Regions from separate parts of the Mycobacterium sp. RTGN6 genome, predicted to be linked through region 1. Evidence: riboswitches for the same ligand, from Rfam matches in the RefSeq annotation. Region 1 holds a riboswitch; the other holds the start of a gene.
The links. Region 1 has a riboswitch for cobalamin ahead of SLQ33_RS05820 (iron ABC transporter permease). Riboswitches for the same ligand answer to the same signal wherever they lie in the genome.

Region 1 (5,040 bases):
GGCCGGCCAGCTGAAGTCCGCGGTGACCGGTGGGAGATCGGCGAACGCCGTGGCACCCCCGGCGGACCGGTCGGGCTCGGCCGCCACGTCGTCCGACGGGTCGGACGCACAGCCGGCGACGGCGAGCACGGCGGCGAGTGACAGGCACGCTGAGCGGAATCGGGTCATGGGCAGTACTCCTGGGTTGGGGTGAGGGATCCGACGTCGCCGGCCGGCGACGTCGGGTCGTCCGGAGCGGACAGCAGCAGCCGCAGCGCTCCGGTGCGTGGATTGCGGACGTGGTCGACGTGCACGCCGAACACCGGGTGCACCACCTCGTCGATGAGCACCTCGCTCGGGCGCCCGGCCACGACGACGGCGCCGGCCTGAAGGACGACGATCTCATCGCAGAATTCGGCGGCGAGATTGAAGTCGTGCAGGGCGGCGAGTGTGGTGATCCCGAGCCCACGCACCAGCCGCAGCAGTTCGAACTGGTGGCGAACGTCGAGGTGATTGGTCGGCTCGTCGAGCACGAGCACCTGCCCGTCCTGCGCCAGCGCGCGAGCCAGTAGCACCCGCTGCTTCTCGCCGCCGGACAGCGTGGGCCAGGCTCGGTCGGCGAGGTCGGCGGCGCCGACGGTGGCCAGCGCATCCGCGGCGGCAGTGCGGTCCGCCGACGAGGTACCACCCAGCGTGCCCTGGTAGGGGATTCGCCCGAGCATCACCATGTCCGCGACACTGAGTTCGACGTCGACCGGAGCCTCCTGCGCCACGACCGCCAGCGTGCGGGCGAACGCCTTCGCACTCATCGAGGAGGCGCGAACACCCCCAAGGCTGACCTCGCCACGCTCAGGCCGCAGCACGCGGTAGATCGCCTTGAGTAGCGAGGACTTTCCGCTGCCATTCGGGCCGACGAGCCCGACGAATCGGCCCGGCCCGACGTCGATGCTGAGCCCGTCGATGAGAAGTCGCCCGCCGACCCGTACGGCGACGTCACGGACCTCGAGACCGGTGGGGGGCGTCATCGCAACTGGTCCGTTCGGCTGTCTCTGCGCGACATCAGGAACAGGAACACTGGACCGCCGATGATCGCGGTAAGAATGCCGACGGGAATCTCCTGTGGGCTGGCCAGCGTCCGCGCGGCCAGATCGACCCACACCATGAACACCGCCCCAAACAGGGCGCTGGCCATGAGGACTCGTCGGTGCAGTCCGCCGACCAGTAGGCGCACGATGTGAGGAACCACCAGCCCGACGAACCCAACCGCCCCGGACACGGCGACCATCACCGCGGTGAGCGCGGCCGTCGCCGCGAACAGTTCCAGCCGCACCCGTGCCACCGGCACGCCGAACGTGATGGCAGCCTCATCGCCGGCCAGTAGCGCGTCCATGGCGCGGGCCCTGGCGATCAGCCATACCAGCACGAGGGCGAGCACGATGGCGGGGATGAGGAGCGCCGACCACCGGGCCCGCCCGAAGCTGCCCAGTAACCAGAACAGCACCTGTTGCGCGCCGCGCGGATTACCCTGGAAGACAAGATAACTGGTGAGCGCCGACAGCACGTAGCCGGCGACCACGCCGGTGAGCACCAGCCGCAGCGGGTTCAGTCCACCGCCGCGCCGGGCCACGACGTACACCACGGCCATCGACAAGCAGGCGGTCGCGAACGCCGCGCCGCTGAGCCCCAGGGCGCCCAGGCCCATCGCGCTGCCATACACGATGACGACAGCCGCACCGATCGAGGCGCCCGAGGAAACCCCGAGCACGTACGGGTCGGCGATCGGGTTGCGCACCAGCGCCTGAACCGCGACACCGACCACGCTCAGGCCCGCCCCGACGAGTGCGGCGAGCACGACGCGCGGAAACCGCAGGTCCCAGACGATCTGAACGAGATTCGACGCCGCGGCGCTGTCCGACGATCCCAGCGACTTCGCCCAGATCACCTCGACGACCGTTGCGGCCGGGACGCGCACCGAACCGATTCCCACCCCGATGACCATCGAGACGATTCCGAACGCGATGAGGACGAGCATCAGCGCGCCGAACCACGCCGACGGCAGCAGTCCAGCCGATGGCGATCGTGACGTGGATGGGAGGCGGCGGCGCCCGAAGGCCACCGCCAGGTTCATTCTCGGGTCAGCCGGGCGTCACGGCGAATGTCGAAGGGCGCCTGTGGTGAGGCGTTGAGTCTTCGCGTGCTGAGGGCGTGCGCGTGCACCAGCGGTCTCCGTTCCGGGGTTTCCTCGCCCCGTCATACCGGTCCGCGGCGGTGCAGTGTCCTGACTCCCGGATCGCCGCTCGCCCCGACCTTCCAGCCCGAGGGCCGTGGTCACGCGTGGGGTCTACTCCCCGGTCACAGTGGCGGGACCGTGCCGGAATCACACCGGCTTCCTGGCCCCGTCGCGGATGAACGTGCACAGCGTAGCGCTAGTGGGTCAGGGATGGAGCCTGAGCCACCCGCTGGCGTATAGGCCGGTCGCGCAGGAGACGATGAAACCATGACCGCAACGCTCGTCGCGAAGAACGTGGCCGGCGGATTCGCCCATCGCACCCTCTTCGAGGGGCTCGACGTGACCGTCGCACCGGGCGACGTGATCGGAGTCGTCGGCGCCAACGGCGCCGGCAAGAGCACCCTGCTGCGGATCCTCGCTGGAGATCTCGAGCCGCTCGACGGTGTGGTCAGCGTCGCCCCGGCCGACGCATTCGTTGGGTGGCTGCCGCAGGAACACGAGCGGATACCCGGGGAGACCGTCGCCACCTATATCGCGCGCCGTGCAGGATGCACCGAAGCGACGCAGGCCATGGAGGCAGCCGCGGCGGCGTTGGCAGATCCGGGCCACAGCCCGGCGGAGGCCGACGCCTACTCGGCGGCCCTGGATCACTGGCTCGCCACTGGTGCTGCCGATCTCGACGAACGGTTGCCCGCAGTTCTGGCCGACCTGGGGCTCGACGTCGACGCGCTGCGCCCGGAGTCGACCCCGATGACCGCATTGTCGGGTGGGCAGGCGGCGCGGGTGGGATTGGCCGCACTCTTGGTGTCGCGGTTCGACATCGTCTTGCTCGACGAGCCCACCAACGATCTCGACCTCGACGGACTCGTCCGGCTCGAGCAGTTCGTCAGCGAACTTCGTGGTGGAGTGGTGCTGGTGAGCCACGATCGAGAGTTCTTGGCCCGCACCGTGACCCGCGTTCTCGAACTGGACCTGGCCCAGAACACCACCACCGTCTTTGGCGGCGGATACGAGAGCTATCTGGAAGAGCGTGAGGTCGGTCGCCGACACAGGCGTGAGCAGTACGACGAGTTCGCCGAGAAGAAGGCCGACCTCGTGGCGCGCGCACGCATCCAGCGGGAGTGGTCGAGCCAAGGTGTCCGCAACGCGATGCGCAAGGCTCCCGACAACGACAAGATCCGGCGACGCGCGGCCACCGAGTCCAGCGAGAAGCAGGCGCAGAAGGTCCGTCAGATGGAAAGCCGGATCGCCCGCATGGAAGAGGTCGTCGAACCCCGCAAGGAATGGACGCTCGAGTTCACCATCGGAGCCGCGCCGCGGTCGAGTACGGTCGTCGCGACGCTCGACAATGCCGTTGTGCGACAAGGCGAATTCGTCCTGGGACCGGTGTCGCTACAGGTCGACGCCGGAGAGCGCATCGGCATCACCGGCCCCAATGGGGCAGGAAAGTCGACATTGCTGCGGCTGCTCCTAGGTCGCCAGCAGCCCGATGAAGGCCGCGCGAGTCTTGGCGCCAACGTTGCCATCGGCGAGATCGACCAGGCCCGTGCGGATTTCATTGGCTCCGGGAGGCTCGTCGATTGCTTCGAGCAGCGTGTGCCGTCCTGGTCGACCGCCGACGTGCGAACCCTGCTCGCAAAGTTCGGCCTGCGCGCCGACCATGTGGAGCGCGCGGTCGACGACCTCTCGCCCGGTGAGCGAACCCGCGCCGGCCTCGCCTTGCTGCAGGCACGAGGAACCAACGTGCTTGTTCTCGACGAGCCGACTAACCATCTCGACCTCGCCGCCATCGAGCAGCTCGAGCAGGCGCTCGACACCTATGACGGTGCGCTCTTGCTGGTGACACATGACCGCCGGATGTTGCAGAACGTTCGGCTGGATCGTTCGTGGCTGGTCGACAACGGTCGCGTCGCCGAGTTGTAGCCGGAGAGCCGTCGTCGCTCGCAAGAGGCGGTACCGCCTTTGTCACTGTGACCAAGAACTGGCCATGGGCCGCGTCGTCACGCCCTCTGTAGGTATTGATGTCGCGCGGTTGAGCGAACTGATTCTCGAGGCGGGACAGGGGTGTCAATCGTCGTAGTAGTCATGCCACGCGATACGCACCATGCCCTCTGGGGGAGCAGCGTCGTCTGGAGCGATTCTGACGTCCGGGTCGGGCTGGATATAGCCGCTGGCGCGGTGGTTCCAGTCGTAGTCGAACGCCCGCTGGTAGTAGCTTGCGATCTCTTCGTCATAGATGATCAGCCCGGCATCGCGGTTGCGGAGCACTCCGTCGAACGACCAGTTCGCGCTGCTGACGAGCACGATCTCTTGATCGACGATGATGCCCTTGTTGTGAACGGTGCTCTGCGTCTTGATAACTGACTGGTCGACGCCGAATGCGACGAGCCTGCAAAGGTCGTCCGCATCCCCACTCTGGATGATTCGCAATGTCTTGGTGCTCTGATGACTCAGCTCCCTCAGTAGCTCCAGGAGCTCAACGAAGCCGGCATTCTCAGGAAGCTCACCGTCCTGTTCGTTGTACCGGATGTACGCAAACTGTATGTCGATCGAGTGTTTGGCAGCCCTCAGCAGCTCCATCAACCGGGGGTGGTAGTTGTCCGGGGTCAGGACGGGCTGGACGCTGACAACGCGCGGCGTGGACGGCAGCCGCTCAGGCGGGATCGGCTCGGGGACGTCTTGTAATGCATCCGCGTCAGCGAACGCGTCCAACGACACGAAGAGGTCTGGAAGGTGTTGCTCATCGATCAGTTCGGTGAAGGACGGGATCGCCTCGTCGGCTTCGCGTTTGGACTCGTCGCGGTCGTAGGTGATGTACTGCTCGAACAGCC
Region 2 (5,040 bases), on a different contig from region 1:
GAAGGCGTCGCTGCGAAGTCGCTGGAATCGCTGGGCATCTCCCTCGAGGGCGTCCGTAGCCAGGTCGAGGAGATCATCGGCCAGGGCCAGCAGGCACCGTCGGGCCACATCCCCTTCACCCCACGCGCCAAGAAGGTCCTCGAGTTGAGCCTGCGCGAGGCGCTGCAGCTCGGCCACAACTACATCGGTACCGAGCACATCCTGCTCGGGCTGATCCGCGAGGGTGAGGGCGTCGCCGCCCAGGTGCTCGTCAAGCTGGGCGCCGAACTCACCCGGGTGCGTCAGCAGGTCATCCAGCTGCTGAGTGGCTACCAGGGCAAGGAAACCGCGGAAGCCGGCACCGGCGGCCGCGGCGGCGAGGCGGGCAACCCGTCCACTTCGCTGGTGCTCGACCAGTTCGGCCGCAACCTGACCGCCGCCGCCATGGAGGGCAAGCTCGACCCCGTCATCGGCCGCGAGAAGGAAATCGAGCGGGTCATGCAGGTGTTGAGCCGCCGCACCAAGAACAACCCGGTGCTGATCGGCGAGCCCGGCGTCGGCAAGACCGCCGTCGTCGAGGGCCTGGCGCAGGCCATCGTGCACGGCGACGTCCCGGAGACACTGAAGGACAAGCAGCTCTACACCCTCGACCTTGGTTCGTTGGTGGCAGGCAGCCGCTACCGCGGTGACTTCGAGGAGCGCCTGAAGAAGGTGCTCAAGGAGATCAACACCCGCGGCGACATCATCCTGTTCATCGACGAGCTGCACACGCTCGTCGGCGCGGGAGCAGCCGAGGGCGCGATCGACGCTGCGTCGATCCTGAAACCGAAGCTCGCTCGTGGTGAACTTCAAACGATCGGCGCCACCACCCTCGACGAGTACCGCAAGTACATCGAGAAGGACGCCGCCCTGGAGCGCCGGTTCCAGCCGGTGCAGGTGGGTGAGCCGACGGTCGAGCACACCATCGAGATCCTCAAGGGTCTGCGCGACCGGTACGAGGCGCACCACCGCGTCTCGATCACCGACGGTGCGATCGCCGCAGCGGCCACGCTGGCCGACCGCTACATCAACGACCGGTTCCTTCCGGACAAGGCCATCGACCTCATCGACGAGGCAGGCGCCCGGATGCGCATCCGCCGGATGACCGCTCCGCCAGACCTGCGCGAGTTCGACGAGAAGATCGCCGACGCGCGCCGGGAGAAGGAGTCCGCGATCGACGCGCAGGACTTCGAGAAGGCAGCCAGCCTGCGCGATCGCGAGAAGACCCTCGTCGCTCAGCGCGCCGAGCGTGAGAAGCAGTGGCGCTCAGGTGATCTCGATGTCGTCGCCGAGGTGGACGACGAGCAGATCGCCGAGGTGCTCGGCAACTGGACCGGCATCCCCGTATTCAAGCTGACCGAAGCCGAGACCACGCGCCTGCTGCGCATGGAGGACGAGCTGCACAAGCGGATCATCGGCCAGGAGGACGCCGTCAAGGCGGTGTCCAAGGCCATCCGGCGTACCCGCGCCGGACTGAAGGATCCGAAGCGTCCGTCGGGCTCGTTCATCTTCGCCGGCCCGTCCGGTGTCGGTAAGACCGAGTTGTCCAAGGCGCTTGCCGAGTTCCTGTTCGGCGACGACGACGCGCTCATCCAGATCGACATGGGCGAGTTCCACGACCGCTTCACCGCGTCGCGGCTGTTCGGTGCCCCTCCGGGCTACGTCGGCTACGAGGAGGGCGGCCAGCTCACTGAGAAGGTGCGCCGCAAGCCGTTCAGCGTCGTGCTGTTCGACGAAATCGAGAAGGCCCACCAGGAGATCTACAACAGCCTCCTGCAGGTCCTCGAGGATGGTCGGCTCACCGACGGTCAGGGCCGCACGGTCGACTTCAAGAACACCGTGCTGATCTTCACGTCGAACCTTGGCACGTCCGACATCAGCAAGGCGGTGGGCCTCGGCTTCACCCAGGGCGGCGGCGAGAACAACTACGAGCGGATGAAGCAGAAGGTCAACGACGAGCTGAAGAAGCACTTCCGCCCCGAGTTCCTCAACCGTATCGACGACATCATCGTCTTCCACCAGCTGACAAGGGAAGAGATCATCCTGATGGTCGATCTGATGATCGGCCGGGTCGAGAAGCAGCTCAAGGCCAAGGACATGACCATGGAGCTGACCGACAAGGCGAAGGCCTTGCTGGCCAAGCGCGGCTTCGACCCGGTGCTGGGTGCTCGCCCGTTGCGGCGCACCATCCAGCGCGAGATCGAAGACCAGTTGAGCGAGAAGATCCTGTTCGACGAGGTCGGACCGGGTCAGCTCGTCACGGTCGACGTCGACAACTGGGACGGCGAGAGCGGAAACATCGAGGACGCGGTCTTCACGTTCGTCGGGGCTCGCAGGCCAGTCGTCGACGCCGAGCCCGACCTGGCCGGCGCCGGTGCGGGTGGCGCAGCTACGGCTACCGCCGCCGAGTAACGCTCACCACACGCAAGGGCTCCCGACTTCTGTCGGGGGCCCTTTGCGTTGGCCGCACCTGATTGGCTGCCCGAAGGTTTAGGATGCTGCTGTACTCGACGGACAGAGGAATCTGGTGCAAGTCCAGAGCGGTCGCGCCACTGTGAAAGTCAGACCCGACGTCCGTCACCCACTACGGGACGCGAAATCCCGAAAGGACGATCGACATGACTTCTTCAGAGGCTCAGAAGGGCGCTGTACGCGCGCTGGACTTCTCCGCGAGCAAGGCCGCGCTTTGGCTGTCGTTGACGGCGTTCCTCGCGCTAGTGCTGCTCTACTTCGTCGGTGTCGATCAGGGCGCGACGTCGGTGTTCGGCGACAACATGTACATCCACGAGTTCGTACATGACGCCCGCCATCTCCTCGGCTTCCCCTGCCACTGAGCGCCTGGAGCTGACGAGACAATGGAAAAGCAGATCATCGGGCGCGGCATTCTGGCCGGCGCCCTTGCAGGGCTGTTCGCCTTCGTCTTCGCGAAGATCTTCCTCGAGCCGGTAATCGGCCGGGCGATCGACTTCGAGGACGGCACATCTGCCGCGCACGAAGCGATGGACGTCGCCGCGGGTGGCCACAGCCACGGCGAGGAGGGTGGCGAATTGTTCACCCGCGGAATCCAATCCACCGTCGGCATGGGCTTCGGGGTGCTGCTGTTCAGCGTCGCCATGGGCGCGCTGTTCGCCGTCGTCTTCGCGGTCGCCTACGGACGCGTGGGCAACGTGTCGGCGCGGGTGGTGTCCGTGCTGGTTGCTGGCGGCATGCTGATCTCACTGTGGATCGTGCCAGCGCTGAAGTATCCGCCGAATCCGCCTGCGACCAGTCTCGACGAGACCATCACGCAGCGGACTCTGCTCTACCTACTGATGGTTGGGCTCTCGGCACTGTTCATGGTCGCCGCGGTGTACCTCGGCCGCCAGCTGGCCCCGAAGCTGGGCGCCTGGAATGCGACCCTGGTCGGCGGCGCGGCGTATCTGGTTGCCGTGTTCGTCGTGATGCTGATCCTGCCCACGATCGACGAAACCCCCGGGCCCATCGTCAGCGATGCAGGGGTGATCGTGTTCCCGGGGTTCTCGGCGGTCGACATGTACGAATTCCGGTTGTACACCTTCGCGACACAGCTGATCATTTGGGCGACAATCGGATTGGTGTTCGCAGCACTGGTCTCGCGTCTGCTGGGCGGGAAGCGGCGTGACGCCGTTGGGGCGAGTCTCACCACGTGAGTGACGTCGTCCGGCTGACTTTCGTGTCACATGGCATGACCGACGCGATCGCAGCCGGACGATTTCCCATCGACGAGCCGCTCAACGCGCTGGGGCAGCGACAGCTCGACGCCACGGTCGAGCTAGGACCGATCGATGCCGCGGTGTGCGGACCCGAGAAGCGAACCCGTCAGACCGCGGAACTGCTCGGGGTGCGCGCCGAGGTCGACGACGCGCTGGCCGACCTCGACTGCGCCACGTGGCGCGGCAACGTGCTTGGTGGAGTGCCACCCGCCGAGCTGGCGATCTGGTTGACCGACCCCGCAGCCGCTCCGCACGGTGGCGAGTCCGTCGTCGGTTTGATCGTCCGGGTCCGGCGCTGGATGGACTCGCTCGGGACGCGGCGCGGCCGGATCGTCGCCGTCACGCACCCGGCCGTGATCCGGGCGTCCGTTCTGGTCGCGCTCGACGCGCCGCCGAAGTCGTTCTGGCGCATCGACGTGAGTCCGGCGAGCCGGACGGTGATGCATCTGCGCGGGCACGCGTGGACGCTGCGCTCCACGGGATGACGCGCGCCATCAGCGCGCGGGTAGCAGGCCGAAGGACTGCGTCGCGATCGAGAGTAGCCACGACGCGGCGGTCTGGCTGCGATAGGCGGGCCAGTTCAATTGGAAGCTGACGACCCACGGCTGGCCGGTGCGGTCCTCGGCGTACCAACTAAAGGTCAAGTCGCCCGGCAGGTTTCCGCCCTTGGCGGCGATGTAGGGCCACTTCGACTTGTCGAGTTCGATGCCGGGGATCGCGGAGAGGATGTCCCGCACCGGTGCGGCGGGACCCGTCGCGGCGGCCTGTAGCGCGGCGTGCACGCGGCAGATGTCGGCGGCGCTCCCGTACCACTCGGCCTCATATGGCGAGGCCGGGGTGTGGGTGCGCTCCGGATCTGGTTCGTAGGGACGCGAATTCGTCTGTTCGAGCAGTTGGGCGCGTACCTGCGGGGACGCCTGCTTCCATTGTTCGCGCACATCCGGCTTGCCCCAGCCGACCGAGAACAACTCGTGCGCGGTGGGGAAGGGCGTCATGGCGGCCGGGTCGTGATGCCGGGCCGCCGCCAACGCGCGCTCGACGGCGCCGGGGCCCAGCCGGTCGATCAGCAGATCGGTGGCCATGTTGTCGCTCGCCGAGATCATCTGCTGTGCGGCTTCCCGCACGGATACCCTTGCGCCGGGCTGAAGTTCGTCGAAACCGGCAGAGCCGACGGCCTTGGCTTCCTTGGTGATCGTCAGCCGGTCGGTCCAACTCAGCGTGCCCGCGTTCACGGCGTCGGCGACGGCAAGCAACACGTAGAGCTTGAAGATCGACGCCAGTGGCAGCGATT

Region 2: linked by a shared signal. The riboswitch ahead of SLQ33_RS15970 (CbtB domain-containing protein) and the one ahead of SLQ33_RS05820 (iron ABC transporter permease) in region 1 are both predicted to bind cobalamin.

The regions. Positions count from the first base shown of each region.
Region 1 covers NZ_JAPZKZ010000002.1:315,381-320,420, reverse strand. The annotation lists gene SLQ33_RS05830 (ABC transporter substrate-binding protein) at 1-168, opposite strand, end outside; gene SLQ33_RS05825 (ABC transporter ATP-binding protein) at 165-1,004, opposite strand; gene SLQ33_RS05820 (iron ABC transporter permease) at 1,001-2,107, opposite strand; cobalamin riboswitch at 2,251-2,372, opposite strand; gene SLQ33_RS05815 (ABC-F family ATP-binding cassette domain-containing protein) at 2,477-4,132, shown strand; gene SLQ33_RS05810 (phospholipase D-like domain-containing protein) at 4,277-5,040, opposite strand, start outside.
Region 2 covers NZ_JAPZKZ010000006.1:102,638-107,677, forward strand. The annotation lists gene clpC1 (ATP-dependent protease ATP-binding subunit ClpC) at 1-2,430, shown strand, start outside; cobalamin riboswitch at 2,503-2,684, shown strand; gene SLQ33_RS15970 (CbtB domain-containing protein) at 2,676-2,852, shown strand; gene SLQ33_RS15975 (CbtA family protein) at 2,874-3,686, shown strand; gene SLQ33_RS15980 (histidine phosphatase family protein) at 3,683-4,234, shown strand; gene SLQ33_RS15985 (serine hydrolase) at 4,244-5,040, opposite strand, start outside.